4 regions of the Mesorhizobium sp. genome follow, and region 3 is predicted to be linked to each of the others. Evidence: riboswitches for the same ligand, from Rfam matches in the RefSeq annotation. Region 3 holds a riboswitch; each other region holds the start of a gene.

Region 1 (3,809 bases), 3.9 Mb from region 3:
GCGCAGGTGAACGTATCGGCGACGCCCGAAATTTCGGCCAGATGCGCGCGCATGGCGCTGGCGCCGAGCGCGCAGTTGAGGCCGATGGTAAAGGGACTGGCATGGCGAACCGAATGCCAGAAGGCCGTCGGCGTCTGGCCGGACAGCGTGCGGCCCGACAGGTCGGTGATGGTGCCGGAAATCATCACCGGCAGGCGCACGCCCTTCTCGATGAAAATCTCGTTGCAGGCAAAGATCGCCGCCTTGGCGTTCAGCGTGTCGAATATGGTTTCGATCAGGATGATGTCGGCGCCGCCGTCGATCAGCCCGCGCAGCTGCTCGCCATAGGCAAGGCGCAGATCGTCAAAACTTACAGCCCGATAGCCGGGATTGTTCACATCCGGCGACATCGACGCGGTGCGGTTGGTCGGCCCGAGCGCCCCGGCGACGAAGCGGCGCTTGCCGTCCTCCAACTCCGCCCTTTTCGCCGCACGCCGCACCAGCCGCGCCCCGTCGCGGTTCAGCGCGTAGACGGCATCCTCCATGCCGTAATCGGCCTGCGCGATGGAAGTCGACGAAAATGTGTTGGTCTCCAGGATGTCAGCGCCGGCGATGGCATACTGATAGTGGATGTCCTCGATCGCCTTGGGCTGCGTCAGGATCAAGAGGTCGTTGTTGCCCTGCTGGTGGCAGGCGCAGCCGGCAAAGGCCTTGCCGCGAAAATGCGCCTCGTCGAAGCCGAGCCCCTGGATCTGCGTGCCCATGGCGCCGTCGAGAATAAGGATGCGTTCGCGCGCCGCCGCCGCTAGCGCCGCAAGCACCTCCGAACCGTCGGGCGTGGCCGCGACGGGGCCCAGGAGGTCGTCCAGCGATGGCGAATTCCGCGACATTTTTTATCCTTGGGGCGACAGTCAAACCCAAGTCACATAAAGACATCTTTATGTCAACATACGCCTTCGGGCGATGTTTGTCACGCCGCTTCCCAAGGGCTTCGCACTCGCACGCTCAATCGGCCTTTCCCGGTCTGGCGATCCTGAGCATCCAGCGGCGTCCGTCGCTGGAGAACTCGGCGATCCCCAGCGGCTCGACGTCGATCTTGCGGCAGGCGGAAAGTGGCGCGCCGAGGACATGCGCTATTGCCGCGCGGATGACGCTGGCATGCGTCACCGCGATCGTGCGGCTGTGTTCGGCGATCAGGCGATCCATGAGCGCCGAAGCCCGGCGCGACACATCGGCCAGCGATTCGCCGCCATGCGGCGCGGCATCGGGGTCGGCGAGCCAGGCCGCGATGCCGTCGGGATCATCGGCGTGCACCTCTTCAAGGCTCTTGCCGGCCCAGCGTCCGTGGTCCTGATCCGCCAGAAGAGGTTCGACGGATGCCTGCAGCGACATCGCCTCGGCGGTCTGCCGGGCCCGCTGCATCGGGCTCGTCAGCACCCGGTCGGCGCGGCGCAACCCCGCCCCCACCGCCGCCGCCAGCCCATGCGCACTCTGTTCCAACGGCTCATCGAGCGCGAACGCCCCCTTGCGCGTCGCGGGCGTCGCTCCGCTGCGGATCATGGTGAGGCGTACGAGCATGGGAAGCTGCCTATTCAAACCACGGGTCGCGGATCGCCCCGCGATCTGGCACATACAGGATTTCGTGCCAGCGATCACAATTCGTTGACGGCTATCGATCCGGTGGATAGTGTCTTCAACGATACGGGTTTGGAAGCCGGTGTAAATCCGGCACGGTCGCGCCACTGTGATCGGCATTTTTCTTGCCGAAAGTCAGGCCTTCTCCCGTAGCCGATGGTTCGATCAACGGGACGCAGCATCCCAGGAGAGGTCTAGATGTCCAACGCTACTTTCGCACCCACCTACGGTCCGGTGCCGATCCCAGTAAAAGAACTTTTGCCGTGGGCGATCTTCGGCGGCCTCCTGATGGTGCTGGCGATCTATTTCATCGGCGCGGAGCAAGGCGCGACCTCGCTGATCTCCGGCATGGGTGTGCACGAATTCGTGCATGACGGCCGCCACCTGCTCGGCTTCCCCTGTCACTGATGCATCGTGCCAGCGAGCGCGCCGCGCTTCGGGCAATTGACATAGTGCTTTAGGCCGCGCGTCCCTCGGGGGCGCGTTGCGGTCTTGCAATGCAATGAACATGCAACAAGCGCATGATCCCTGCCGAGGGACGGCACGGTCATGCCGTGGGGACAATGACCATGGTTGGAAATCTTCTTCTTCGCGGGATGCTGATCGGCGTCTTCGCCGGCATTCTCGCATTCGGCTTTGCCAGGGTCTATGGCGAACCGCAGGTCGACCGCGCCATCGCCTTCGAGGAGGCGAACGCGCAAGCCGCCGGCGAGGCGCCCGAACCCGAAATCGTCAGCCGCTCGACACAGGCCGGCCTTGGCCTGTTGACCGGCGTGCTGGTCTATGGCGCGGCGATCGGCGGGCTGTTCTCGCTGGTCTTTGCCTATACCTATGGCCGCGTCAGCAATTTCGGTCCGCGGGGCACGGCGGCCCTGCTGGCGCTGGCCGGCTTCGTCGCCATCGTCCTGGTGCCCTACATCAAATATCCGGCCAATCCGCCCTCCGTCGGCAATGGCGACACGATCGGCGCGCGCACGGAACTGTTCTTCGTCATGCTGGTGGTTTCCATCGCCGCACTGGTCGCCGCCGTGGCGCTGGCGCGGCGCCTGTGGGCGCAGTTCGGCGCCTGGAACGCGACGATCATCGCCGGGGCGGCGTTCATCATCTTCATCGCCCTCGTCCAGTACGCGCTGCCGGCCATCAACGAAGTGCCGGAAAAATTCTCGGCTGATCTGCTGTGGCGCTTCCGCGTCGCCTCGCTCGGCATCCATGTGGTGCTGTGGACGACGCTCGGCCTCGTCTTCGGCGCCGTGGTGGAACGCAGCTACGGCGGCCAGCTCACCCGCCCGGCCACCAAGCGGCCGGCCATGCGCTGACAATGTTGGCGCGCGCCAACAAGTCCGTGCGCCTTGCGGCGGCGTCCCTCGCGGGCGCCGTTTTGCTCCTGGTTTTCGCGGCTCCCGCCGGCGCCCATAGCGTCAGCACCGGCGGGCCGACCAGCGGCATTGCGATACCCAGCCTCACCCACGGCCAGATGGCTGTCATTCACGACTATCGCGGCAGGATCCTCGATCTCGCCGCGCGCCAGCAGCGCACCGACCTGACGTTCAGGCGGCTGATGAACTACGGCAACATCCAGTACAGCTACTGCCTGTGGGGACTGGTGCCCGGCAGCCTGCGCGACGAGGAAAGCCCGTTCAATGAATGCAGCCACGCCTATCTGTCGGCGGCGCAGGCGCTGCTCGTCTACATGCAGGGGATGGGCGACCAGAAGCAGGCCGTCGATGCCCTGATCTCCGACATCGACGCGGACATGGTCCGCAACCACGCATCGTTCGTGATGTGCCGGTTCAGCGGCGAATCCTTCAACACCACCAACATCATCGCGCCTGGCTGGAGCGGCATCTTCTTTCATGTGCCGAGCCTGATGACGTTTGCAATGCTGGCGCTGCTACTCGCGGCGGGCGTATTGGCGCTTGTGGGGCCAAAAGGTCGGCACCGCGATGGTCCCGGCGGCATCAATCCCGTCTGACAACCGCACCGCTCATACCGGTTCCAGCATCCCGAACACCGAGACCAGGGCGACAACAGCCACGCCCAGCACGATTTCCGTGATCGTGACCAGCCGGATGGCGCGCATGCCCTCGTCGTGATGGTCGGCCAGTCGCGGCACGAAATGGTAGCGGTTGACGATGGCAAGGCCGGTCATGACAGCCACCAGCATGATCTTGGCGGCAAGCAGCGCCTGGTAGGGC
Region 2 (3,809 bases), 1.3 Mb from region 3:
TCAGTCGGCTCACCAGCGCGCTCATATTCGACGGGCCGCCCTCGCGAAAATAGTCGAGCAGGCCGTCGAGTTCCTCGCGCGGCAGCGTCGAAGCCTCGATCAGCCTGAGATCCTCGTCGCGGCATTCACCGGGCAGCAGCGCCAGCTTTATGCCGCGTTCGCGGGCGATCGACGCCAACTGGTCGCAGCCGTAGCGCCACCAGTCGTAACCGCCGAGGATGCGCACGAGGATAACCTTGGCGTGGCGGGCCACACTGTCGACCCAGAGATCGACGGACATGGGATGGCGCAGGTCGCGCAGGGCTGCCAGCCGCATCGAGCGCAGGCGGGCGGCATCGGCCTTCCATGCCGCCGCCAGTCCGGCGAGGTCGCTGTCGGTGAAGGACAGCGCCACGATATCCGCCGGCGTCTGCCGCAGATCGATGGGCTCGGCGAGGTCGTCGAGCGAGGCGGATGTCGTGGTGAGGATATGCATCGCGGCTCGTGTCTGAAATCAGCCGGCGAGTATACGCTCGATCGCCGGACGGTTCAGCCCCTTCAGGCCGATGACGACAAGACGCGAACGGCGGTCGTCTTCTGGCGTCCAGGCGCGGTCGTAGTAATGATTGACGCGCGGGCCGACGGCCTGCAGCAGGAGCCGCATCGGCTTGCCGCCGACCTCGACGAAGCCCTTCACGCGCAGCACGTTCTCTTCTTCGGCAACGGTGGCGACGCGCTTTGCCAACTCGTCCGGATTGGCGATCGAGGGAATGTCGACGATGAAGGTGTCGAAGTCGTCATGCTCGTGGTCGAATGCGCCGTCATGATGGGATTTGCGGTTCTCGATGTCGTCCTCGACGGCGAGACCGAGCCCGAGCAATACGGAGGGATCGACCTTGCCGTGCGACGTCGGCACGATCCTCACGGCGCGGGCGGAGTGTTCATTGATGACGGCGTTGGCGCGGGCCGAACCGGCGGCGTCCATCAGGTCGCTCTTCGACAGGATGATCAGGTCGGCGCAGGCGATCTGGTCTTCGAACACCTCCTCAACCGGATCATCGTGATCGAGTGTCTCGTCCTCAGCGCGCTGTGCCTGCAGGGCGTCCATGTCGTTGGCGACGCGGCCTTCCGCCAGCGCCGGGCCGTCCACCACGGCGATGACGCCATCGACCGTTACGCGGCTCTTAACCGTCGGCCACTGGAAAGCCTGGACCAGCGGCTTGGGCAAAGCGAGGCCGGACGTCTCGATCAGAATGTGGTCGACCTTCGGCGTCAGCGACAGGATCTGGTCCAGCGCCGGTACGAAATCGTCTGCCACGGTGCAGCAGATGCAGCCATTGGCCAGTTCGACGATGTTTTCCTCGGGGCAGGTGTCGATGCCGCAGCCCTTGAGGATTTCACCGTCGATGCCGATGTCGCCAAACTCATTCACAATGATCGCAATACGTTTGCCACCGGCGTTTTCCAGGAGATGGCGGACCAGCGTCGTCTTGCCGGCGCCGAGGAAGCCGGTGATGACGGTGCAGGGAACACGAGAGACGGAAGCAGTCATGGTCAGTCCTTCAACATGTCGAGTGGAGGGATGCGGGCAACGAGGCCGCGCTTCAGGCTATCGGGACGGCCGCGCCACGGAATGAGGCCATCGGTCGAGGTGGCGAAGAGTTTTGCTCCGGTGACGAGGTCGTCGCCGCTGGTCGCTGTCAGGTCGCCGAAAACGTAGCTCCAGCAGCCGTCGCGAAGGATCGCGGCGCTGAGCCGGCGCTTGCAATTGCCGAGGCATTCCACTGCGCGGACACGGATATGATCGCTGGATGCGGCGCGGCGCGCATCGTCGGCCAGCAATTCGCCGGCGCGCGGATGGGCGTCGGAGCCGTTTTCGTCGCGGCACGAGGCGCAGATGATGATGGTGACCTGTTCGAGGGCATCATCATGGCCGGACGAAAAATCCGTTCTTCCAGCCGAAAGACTGCTGTCGTGATCCAAATCTCGCTCCTTGCCCGGAAACCCGCCAGGCGATCGGATTCTATCGTTCCAGACGGCAGGTCTCCTGGCTCGCGGGTCATCGCCTTGGGCAGCCGCCTTCCCGGGAACATCCCAGTGGTTTTCGGCCTTGGCTCTTCGCTTACAGTTGCGGGGACAGCCGCGGATTTGGGATTTCATCCCGCACCGCATTCCCTCTTGGCTCCTCCCTTTGAAGAGAGAAGACCGTCTGGAGTGGATTTAGGCTTTTGCAGGCAGCGGTGTCAACGCGCGGCTACGACATGGCGATGTCGGCCAGCGCCGGTCCCAGATCGCCAGCCGGCGTCACTTCAATGTGCTCAAGGCCAAGCCAGCCCTGCATCTGCTTCAATTCGTCGAAGAGTTGCGCCGATGTCTCGGTGGGCGCACCGGGCTCGGCGTAAGCGGCATGGACGCGCAGAACCCTCGCCGGGCGGTCGGCCTTGAGGTCGACTCGCGCCACGATCTTGTCGCCGAGCAGGAACGGCAAGACGTAGTAGCCGTACTGCCGCTTGTCAGCCGGCGTATAGATCTCGATGCGGTAGCGGAAATCGAAGAGCCGCTCCGTGCGCGACCGTTCGAAGACCACGGGATCGAACGGCGCCAGCAGGGCGCGCGCCTCGATCCGGCGCGGTAGACGCGCGTCCCTGTGAAGGTAAGCCGGCTTGTCCCAACTTTCGACGCGCACGGGCAACAGTTCGCCGAGTTCGACCAGTTCCTCCAGCCGGCCCTTCATGTCGGCGGGAGACAGGCGGAAATAGTCGCGCAGGTCGCCGGCCGTCGCGATGCCGTGGGCGCGGGCCGAAATGCTCAGCAATTCGCGATGCGCGTCCTGGGCGGCCGGTACGGGCAAATCGAGGATCGCCCGCGGCAGCACGCGTTCGGGCAGATCGTAGAATCGCTCGAAGCCGCGACGGTGCGCCGTTGTGATACGCCCGGCCCAGAACAGCCATTCGAAGGCATGCTTCGCATGGCTCCAGCCCCACCAGCCGCCCGACCCCTTCTGGCCTTCGAGCGCGGAAGCGGCGATCGGACCGCGATCGACAACCGCGCGATAGATCTCTTCTATATACGCACCGTGCTCGCGGCCCCATTTGGCCAGCCCGGTATACATCTCGCCACCGCGCTCGGCCCGCTCCATCCGCCAGCGCATCAGCGGGTAGGTTTCGACGGGCAGGAAGGATGCTTCGTGCGCCCAGTATTCGAAGATCGTGCGCTTGCGCGTCGCCGCGGCATTGTCGAGCAGCGCTAGCGGGTAGGGGCCAAGGCGCGAATAGAGCGGCATATAATGAGCGCGCACAACCGCGCTCACGGAATCGATCTGCAGCAGCCCGGTGCGGGCCAGCACGCGACCGAGATGGCGTCGGCCGGGTGTGGAGGCCGGTCTGGCGTCCATGAAACCCTGGGCGGCAAGAGCAATGCGCCGGGCCATCGGAAGCGAGATCTTTTCCTTCATGCTGTTGCGTCTCTGACATTTTCGGGCGTGGGAAGATCGTGATTCCGCGTGATGCTAGCAGGGTTTTGGCGGTATATATGTCAGGAGAGAAAAGTGGAGTAAAAAATGAAGGAAATCAAACAGGAGCGTATCGGACCAGTTTCCCCGGATATGCCGTCCAGGCCTGCGTTTTGAACAAGGTTTGACTTGCTTCGCCGAAAGCGCTGCGCTAACCCTCGCCGCATTGCAGCATAGGCCCCTAAAACGGTTCAGCGGTTAATCTGTCACGCTTCCGCATTAGGGTCCGGTGCTGTATTCAAACTGGATTGGCGCCAACGGAAAGCCGAGCATGAACGCACTTCTAGGTTCATACCTGCCCATCGTCCTGTTCATAGGC
Region 3 (3,809 bases):
GCGTCCCTTCGTGTGCCAGGCGCTCACCGAAGGAGAACGTCCATGCCAATCATTCGCGCCAATGCCGGCGTCATCACCCAGATCAATGTCTTCACCGTGCCGGAAGGCGGCCAGCAGGTGCTGATCGACCTCTTGCGAGAGGCGGCTGTAAGCTGCCGCACTGTGCCCGGTTGGATGTCGGCCAGCCTGCACCGAAGCCTCGATGGCGGTCGTGTCGTCAACTACGCCCAGGCGCGAGACGAGGCGGCAATGCGCCGCGTCTTCGAGCATCTTCAGAAAGACGGTTTTCTGGAGCGCAACAAGGCATTGGGGCAGGCACATCCAGGGCTCTATGAGGTCGCCGTCACCGTGGAATGAGTGGCGGCAATGCATTGTGTTTCGGCCATTGCAGCCGAAACACAATCCGACGAAGCCTTACCCTTTGACCGGTATCCAGATTTCCAGCCCACCGTCGCCGCTGCGTGGATCGAATTCCGGGCCATAGCGCTCGAATTCGGGTGCGTCCGCGATCTCGTGCCCCGAGGTCGGTAGCCATCTGTTCCAGATCGTATTGACCGTTCGGCGAATGGTCGAAATGTGGTCGCGATGGGCAAAGACAGCATATCTCTGGGCCGGCACCCGCACGCGCGAAAGCTCCTTGGGCAGGTCGCAAAAGTCGGAGACCTCGACGCCGGCGATGTAGTCGAAATTGCCGGCGTCATCGCCGTTGATGCGGACGCCGTAAGCGATGTCGCCGGTCTCGCCCGGAATGTTGCCGATATAAGGGCCGAAGCGCTGCCATTGCATGGGAATGGCCGCGCTGGTCCCGCAATTGTAGCGCTCGCCAAGACCGGCGATCAGAAAGGGACGGCTGGTCTCGAAGCGCGGCGGTTCGAGAGTGGCGAGGAAGGACTGGTCCATCAGGATCGGCTCCACGAGATCGAGGTTCTTGAGGTTGCCCTGTGCACGAACCAATTCCGGCGTGGTGTCGAACTGGCCACGGAAGGCGCGGGTGAACGCCTCATGCGAGTTGTAGCCGGCATCGAGCGCGATCGAGAGGATGTCGGGAGCCCCGGCAGCGAGTTTGCGCGCGGCCTCCGTCAGCCGGCGTGCGCGCATGTAGCCCATGACCGAGCGGCCCGCGGCAGCACCGAAAGCGCGCGTTACGTAAAAGCGCGATACGCCGCTTTTCTCGGCAACCTCGTCAAGCGTGATCGCTTCCGACAGGTGGCTTTCAACAAACCACAGTGCTCTTTCAGTTGGGTTCATGCATTCCTCGCAATTCGCGCGGCCATCGTGACGCCCGGCTTCGCCACCAGTTTGATCGAAATTGCGTGGAGCGCAAAATCGAAGCCACTTCGCCGTCCGATTCCCCTGTCACCTTGGGTCCGGCGGTGCATCAACCGCGAAGCCGAAGGTTAAATCCGGGAGGCATCCAAGGGTTGACGCGCAAGTGCGATTACCTGTAATAATATTACGTAACAAAAACTTGCAAGACGGCACAAGCCAGAGGTATGGCGAGTTCACCAAAAAAATTCATTGCGATGGGCTCGGGGTAAAACTACGGTGGCTCAGTGATGGTCCCCGAGCCGAAAGGCCAGGGGTGAAAAGGGAACACGGTAGGATCCGTCTGGATCGAGGCCGTGGCTGCCCCCGCAACTGTAAGCGGCGAGCAAAATCCGAAATGCCACTGGCCGGCAAGGCTGGGAAGGCGGGATGGCGCGACGACCCGTAAGCCAGGAGACCTGCCATCAGCATGAGTGGACCGGACGGGGTGTGCCGGGAGGAAACGTGGCATCGGTCTTGTCGACCGATTGCCGGGGCTTCCTTCCGTCGCCAGTTGAGAAAGTGACGGAAAGTTGGGCGCCTGCCAGGCAATCCACCGCATCATGGTATGCACGCTTTGCCGTGATCCCGCGACCGGGGTCAGGACGGGCGAAGATTTGTGTGCCGACTTGCGTTCCCTGCTTTCGGTGCATGAGGAGAAAACTCTCCGGGACTACGAGGTCGAAGGCATTGCCTGCATGGCGGGTTGTGGTCGTCCGCTGACGGTTGCCTTCCATGCGGACGCAAAAGCCTCCTATCTTTTCGGTTCCATTGACCGGCACGCTGATACGGCCGAGCTGGTCGAGTTTGCAAAACTCTATGCGTCGCTGCCCGATGGTTGGTGCAACTCCGGACAACGCCCGGCCGGGCTGGCCGGCAAGACACTGGCCCGCATCCCTGGCCCACCTCGTGCAGCGGGTGGGGTATGACCTTGGCTCTTCTGGAAGCGATCGATCTGACAGCGACGGCGAACGGTCAGCATCTGGTGGACACGGTGAGCCTGTCTGTGGCGGCTGGCGATCGCCTTGCCGTCATCGGCCCGAACGGCGCCGGCAAGACCACATTGCTGCGAATGCTGTCCGGCACGTTGCGGCCAAGTTCGGGAGAGCTGAAGCTGTCCGGGCGTCGACTGGACAGGATTTCGGCGGCCGAGCGCGCACTTCACATGGCTGTCGTCGGCCAGACCGATCAACCCGATCCGCGGCTTGCCGTGATCGACTATGTCGAGCTTGGGCGGATTCCGCATGCCGGCCTGCGGCGAAGGAGCGAGGAACGCGACATCGTCGTCGAGGCGCTGCGCAGGACCGGATTGCTGCCGCTTCTGGGCCGCACGATCGGCTCGCTGTCCGGAGGCGAACGGCAACGCGCCCAGCTCGCGCGCGCCGTCGCGCAAGAGCCGAAAATCCTGTTCCTGGACGAACCGACCAACCACCTCGATCCGCGCGCCCGCGGTGAACTGCTTGAGCTTGTGGCCGGGATGGGCATGACGGTGATCGCTGTGCTGCACGACCTCTCGCTGGTATCGCCGTTCGCCACCAGGGTCGCTGTCATGCACCAGGCCCGGCTGCACGCGCTTGCGGCGCCGCGCGAGGCCCTGACCCAGCAACTGATCCGCGAGATTTTCGGCGTCGATGTGTTTCGCCTGCGCCACCCAACCGAGGACCGCGAACTGACGGTGTTCGAAGTCCCGAATCGCGCCGCGCCGCAATCCTGAGCCCGACCGATCCCGTTTGAAAAAGGAGCAACATCCGTGAAACGTCTCGTCTTGTCCCTTGCCTTCTCGTTGATGGCATCGGGCGCTTTTGCCTTCCCGGTGACTGTCGACAGTTGCGGCAAGCCGCTGACATTCGACGCCGCGCCGAAACGCGCCGTCATCCACGACCTCAACATGACCGAGATGGCCTTCGCGCTCGGGCTGCAGCCATCGATCGTCGGCCTCACCGGCATTACCGGATGGTACAAGGTCGGCCCCGAATTCAAGGCCGAGCAGGGGTCTATTCCTGAGCTTGCGCCAAAGTACCCGACGATGGAAAATCTCGTCGCGGTCGATCCCGATTTCTTTTTCGCCGGCTGGTACTACGGCATGAAGCCGGGCGGCGAGGTAACGCCCGACACGCTCGCCCAGCACGGCATCAAGACGCTGGTGCTGACCGAAAGCTGCGTCCATCTCGACAAGAACCGCCCCGCCGCGTCGATGGACCTGCTTTATGGCGACATCGAAAAGCTGGGCAAGATCTTTGACAAGGAAGCGAAGGCGCGAGAGCTTGTTTCGGGCTGGCAAAAGCAACTGGCGGATATCACGGCAAAGGTCGGCGACAACAAGGGGACGCGGGTGTTCCTCTATGACTCCGGTGAAGACAAGCCTTTCACCGCTGGCAAGTTCGCAATTCCCAGCGCCATGATCTCGGCTGCCGGCGGCGAAAATGTCATGGCCGACATGGAAACCAGCTGGGGCACGACGGACTGGGAAACGGTGGCTTCGCGCAATCCCCAGTTCCTGATCC
Region 4 (3,809 bases), 1.6 Mb from region 3:
CATCGGCTCGCCGGCTATGAACATCCTGCCGGCCACGATCGACCAGACAGGAAACCCCACCGTCGTCAGCCATGTCGGCGGGCGCAAGGCGACCGTGCCGATCACGACGCCTGCATCCGCCAAAGGCGCATCGGTTGGCTTCGGCGTGCGACCGGAGGATCTCATGATCGCCACCGGCACGGATTATCTTTTCGAGGGCAAGGTCGACTATGTCGAGCAGCTCGGCGAGGTGCAGCTGGTCTATGTGGATATCGGCCGCCCGGACCTGCCGCTGGTGACCAAGCTGCCGGGCAATGTCGAGGTCAAGCGCGGTACTGTACTGCGGCTTACCGCCAATGCCGAAGACCTTCATATCTTCGACCCCGACGGGCGTTCATTCGCCCTTCACCAGGCGGAAGCGAAGGCGGCCTGAAACAGGCAACCGCATGCCGGAACCTTCCACGAAAAAGAGCGGCGGGCTGGGCCCGCCGCTCTTTCTTGGTTGTCAGCTTCGGCTGTTAGTGGTTGCCGAAGAGGTCCCGGTTGGCGCCCTGAGGGGCCGACTTCTGCCCGTCATTTGCCGAATTCAGCAACTTGTAGACCGGTGAGCTGCTGTTTGCGATCGACGCCGTCGGCGCATTGTCGACATTGACGTTCGCCGGCTGGTTGGGGCCGTTGGCGCGGAAGTTGTCGCTAGCGGCGAATGCGCTGCCGGAAATCGCGACAAGGGCGGCGGCGAGAATGATCTTCTTCATTTTTCGTACTCCTGAATTTCAAAGTTCAGCGGAGGGGCGCATGGCTCCATCTCCGCGATCGGCAGTTTTAGTTGTTGCCGAAGAGGTCGCGGTTGGCGCCCTGAGTGGCAGGCTGCTGCTTGGCGCCCGGTTCCGACTTCTTGATAGAAGCGGTGTACGAGCTGTCGACAGTGTTTGCCTGCTGGTTGGCGCCGTTCGAGCCGTAGTTATCACTACCGGCAAAAGCGCTGCCGGAAATCGCCAGAAGGGCGGCGGCAGTAAGGATGATCTTTTTCATTTTTGGTACTCCAGTATATTTTTTCCGTCCGTCTAGCGGCGTGTCTTGGAAGGAATTCGCGTCGTTCGGACAGCCCCGATGTGGGTGAGCCACCCGTCCGTTTCCAATCACGAAGTTGTTCCGCGTGGACCATGAATCCACACCTTGAAATTGTACCAGGCGTCTCTACTCCGCCAATTTTATGCATTATTATCAGCTATTTAGGTTGTTCCGTCGAACCCGTCGCCAACTGGATTCGTGAGCCGGCGTTCACACCGTCTTGCACGCAGTGTCAACAGAAACGAACCGTTCGGTTCGATTTTAGAAAGTGCTAATAGTCACTTTTCGATACTGTTAGCGCTTTTTAACCATGTTGAACCTCGGTCCGAAGCGCCTGATCCGCCGCTATGGCCGCATCCGGGTACCACTTGTCCATCGCGATCCCTTTGCGATTGCGGGTCGAGAATGTTTGGATGCGTGTCGCGCCACATGGATGCGATGTCGCTTTCATGCCGATGTCGCAAACGCTGTCGTGATTAGATCATGTCATCTCAGGTGCCGCTTCGAGACGAACGAAGCGGAGAATTGGGAAGCCGGTCGAAACCCGGCGCTGCCCCCGCAACGGTGGTGGAGTTCAAGTCGCAACGGGAGACCACTGGGCCAAGGCCTGGGAAGGTGTCGCGACCGTCCAGTTGGACACTCCAGAGCCCGGAAACCAGCCCGAGATATAGAACTCGACTGATCGCGGTGGGCGGTCAAGAGGTGGATGGTGGTTGACCGGCGCATTGCCGGCCGGCGTCCTGTCACTCCTCTCCTCCCCCCCGGTTCAGTCTTTGAGCGACATGCGCCCTGTTGGTCGCGCAAGTACGCTCCGGGATTTGGATTGCGTCGCGTTTTCCGATTTCGGGCCGATGCGAAGTATGAGGACAGGACATGGACGCGCGCAACGACATGCTGAGGCTGCTGCAAAATCGCAGGGACGGCTTCTCGCTCGAGCAGCCCTTTTATACCGACCCGGATTATTTCAAGCTCGACATGGAGCTGATCTGGTATCGCGACTGGCTGTTCATAGGTCACGATTGCGAACTGCCGAAGCCCGGCAGCTATATCACCGTGCAGATCGGCGACTATCCGGTTGTGCTGGTCCGCGACCAGAAGGGCAAGATCAACGCCTTCCATAATTCCTGCCGCCATCGCGGCAGCCGCGTGTGCAACACCGAGAAAGGCACGGCGGCAAAGCTTGTCTGCCCCTACCACCAATGGACTTACGAGCTCGATGGCCGATTGCTTTTCGCGCGGCAGATGGCGGACGGTTTCGACAAGAGCCAGTACGGGCTGAAGCCGGTCGCCTGCGAAAGCGTCGGTGGCTACATCTTCATCTGCCTGGCCGGGGAACCCGCCGATTTCGCGCCGATGCGGGCGATGATCGAGCCCTATCTCCTGCCGCACCGGTTGAGCGAAGCGAAGGTCGCCTTCGAAAGCACGATCATCGAGAAGGGCAACTGGAAGCTGGTCTGGGAAAACAACCGCGAATGCTACCACTGCGCCGGCAACCATCCGGAACTGTGCAAGACCTTCCCGGAAGCACCGACCGTAACCGGCGTGCAGGGCGCCGACAGCGATCCGGAAATGCTGGCGCACTGGACGAAATGCGAAGCGGCGGGCCTGCCGAGCAAGTTCCGCATCGATCCGGCAGGGCAGTACCGCGCCACCCGCGCGCCGCTGCTGCGGGATGCCGTCAGCTACACGATGAACGGCAAGCGGGCGGTGAAGAAGAACCTCTCCGACAGCGTCGCGGCCGACCGCATCGGCACATTGATGCACTACCACTATCCGACGACCTGGAACCATATCCTCATTGATCACGCCGTTACCTTCCGCGTGCTGCCGATCAGCGCCACGGAAACGGCGGTGACGACGAAGTGGCTGGTACACAAGGATGCGGTCGAGGGCGTCGATTACAATCTCGACGAGCTCACCCATGTGTGGACGGAGACCAACGATCAGGACCGCCGCATCGTCGAGGAGAACGCGTTCGGCATCCTGTCGCCGGCCTATGAACCAGGCCCTTACTCCGAGTTGCATGAGGGGGGCGTGATCCAGTTCGTCGACTGGTATGCGCGCTTTATCGGCCCACGCCTCGCGGAAGGCGGCCGTCCGGCGCTGCGCAGTGTCGCCTAGCTGATGTGGCCCAAAAGTGCTCAGCGGTTCCGTGATCACGACATGAGCAGTGCAAGAAGGACTTGAGGGATGAACGCGATGACTGACCTTGGCCTCTATCGTCATCTCGACCAGATGACACCCTGGAACGACAGGCTCCAGGTGCTGGAAGTGATCGGCGTCAGCGACGAGGCGCCGGACGTGAAGACCTTCACTTTCCGCTCCGACAACCAGACCTGGTTCCGCTACAAGCCAGGGCAGTTCGTGACGCTGGAATTGCCGACCGTCGACGGCCCGCTGATGCGCACCTACACGCTGTCGTCCTCGCCATCCCGGCCATTCTCGATCGCGGTGACGGTGAAGGCGCAGGCGGGCAGCATCGGCACGCGCTGGATGTTCGACCATCTGAAGCCTGGCACGCATGTCAAGGCCTATGGACCGACGGGCGATTTCTCGCTGCACAGCCATCCGGCCGCGAAGTACCTGTTCATTTCGGCCGGATCCGGCGTGACGCCGATGATGTCGATGCTGCGCTGGCTGAACGACTGCGCGCCATGGACAGATGTCGGCTTCGTCAACTGCGCGCGGCGCCCGGAAGAGATCATCTTTCGCAAGGAGCTCGAATTGCTTGGCGGCCATATGCCGGGCCTGTCGCTCGG

Evidence for each region. A riboswitch is a leader RNA that binds a small molecule or an ion and turns the genes downstream of it on or off. The one in region 3 is predicted to bind cobalamin.
Region 1: another riboswitch for cobalamin. It lies ahead of ACO07C_RS26295 (CbtB domain-containing protein); the one in region 3 lies ahead of ACO07C_RS07885 (DUF1636 family protein).
Region 2: another riboswitch for cobalamin. It lies ahead of ACO07C_RS01490 (DUF1636 family protein); the one in region 3 lies ahead of ACO07C_RS07885 (DUF1636 family protein).
Region 4: another riboswitch for cobalamin. It lies ahead of ACO07C_RS15095 (aromatic ring-hydroxylating oxygenase subunit alpha); the one in region 3 lies ahead of ACO07C_RS07885 (DUF1636 family protein).

Annotation. Positions count from the first base shown of each region.
Region 1 covers NZ_OZ245860.1:5,457,118-5,460,926, reverse strand. The annotation lists gene metH (methionine synthase) at 1-869, opposite strand, end outside; gene ACO07C_RS26300 (histidine phosphatase family protein) at 985-1,557, opposite strand; adenosylcobalamin (AdoCbl) riboswitch at 1,663-1,812, shown strand; gene ACO07C_RS26295 (CbtB domain-containing protein) at 1,813-2,022, shown strand; gene ACO07C_RS26290 (CbtA family protein) at 2,184-2,930, shown strand; gene ACO07C_RS26285 (hypothetical protein) at 2,933-3,586, shown strand; gene copD (copper homeostasis membrane protein CopD) at 3,599-3,809, opposite strand, start outside.
Region 2 covers NZ_OZ245860.1:321,694-325,502, forward strand. The annotation lists gene cobN (cobaltochelatase subunit CobN) at 1-475, opposite strand, end outside; gene cobW (cobalamin biosynthesis protein CobW) at 494-1,531, opposite strand; gene ACO07C_RS01490 (DUF1636 family protein) at 1,534-1,962, opposite strand; cobalamin riboswitch at 2,000-2,204, opposite strand; gene ACO07C_RS01495 (winged helix-turn-helix domain-containing protein) at 2,234-3,433, opposite strand; gene ACO07C_RS01500 (NADH-quinone oxidoreductase subunit A) at 3,762-3,809, shown strand, end outside.
Region 3 covers NZ_OZ245860.1:1,603,477-1,607,285, reverse strand. The annotation lists gene ACO07C_RS07895 (antibiotic biosynthesis monooxygenase family protein) at 43-357, shown strand; gene ACO07C_RS07890 (GyrI-like domain-containing protein) at 415-1,248, opposite strand; cobalamin riboswitch at 1,541-1,746, shown strand; gene ACO07C_RS07885 (DUF1636 family protein) at 1,869-2,234, shown strand; gene ACO07C_RS07880 (ABC transporter ATP-binding protein) at 2,231-3,019, shown strand; gene ACO07C_RS07875 (ABC transporter substrate-binding protein) at 3,056-3,809, shown strand, end outside.
Region 4 covers NZ_OZ245860.1:3,192,400-3,196,208, forward strand. The annotation lists gene ACO07C_RS15080 (ABC transporter ATP-binding protein) at 1-412, shown strand, start outside; gene ACO07C_RS15085 (DUF680 domain-containing protein) at 498-734, opposite strand; gene ACO07C_RS15090 (DUF680 domain-containing protein) at 802-1,011, opposite strand; cobalamin riboswitch at 1,527-1,728, shown strand; gene ACO07C_RS15095 (aromatic ring-hydroxylating oxygenase subunit alpha) at 1,924-3,171, shown strand; gene ACO07C_RS15100 (2Fe-2S iron-sulfur cluster-binding protein) at 3,250-3,809, shown strand, end outside.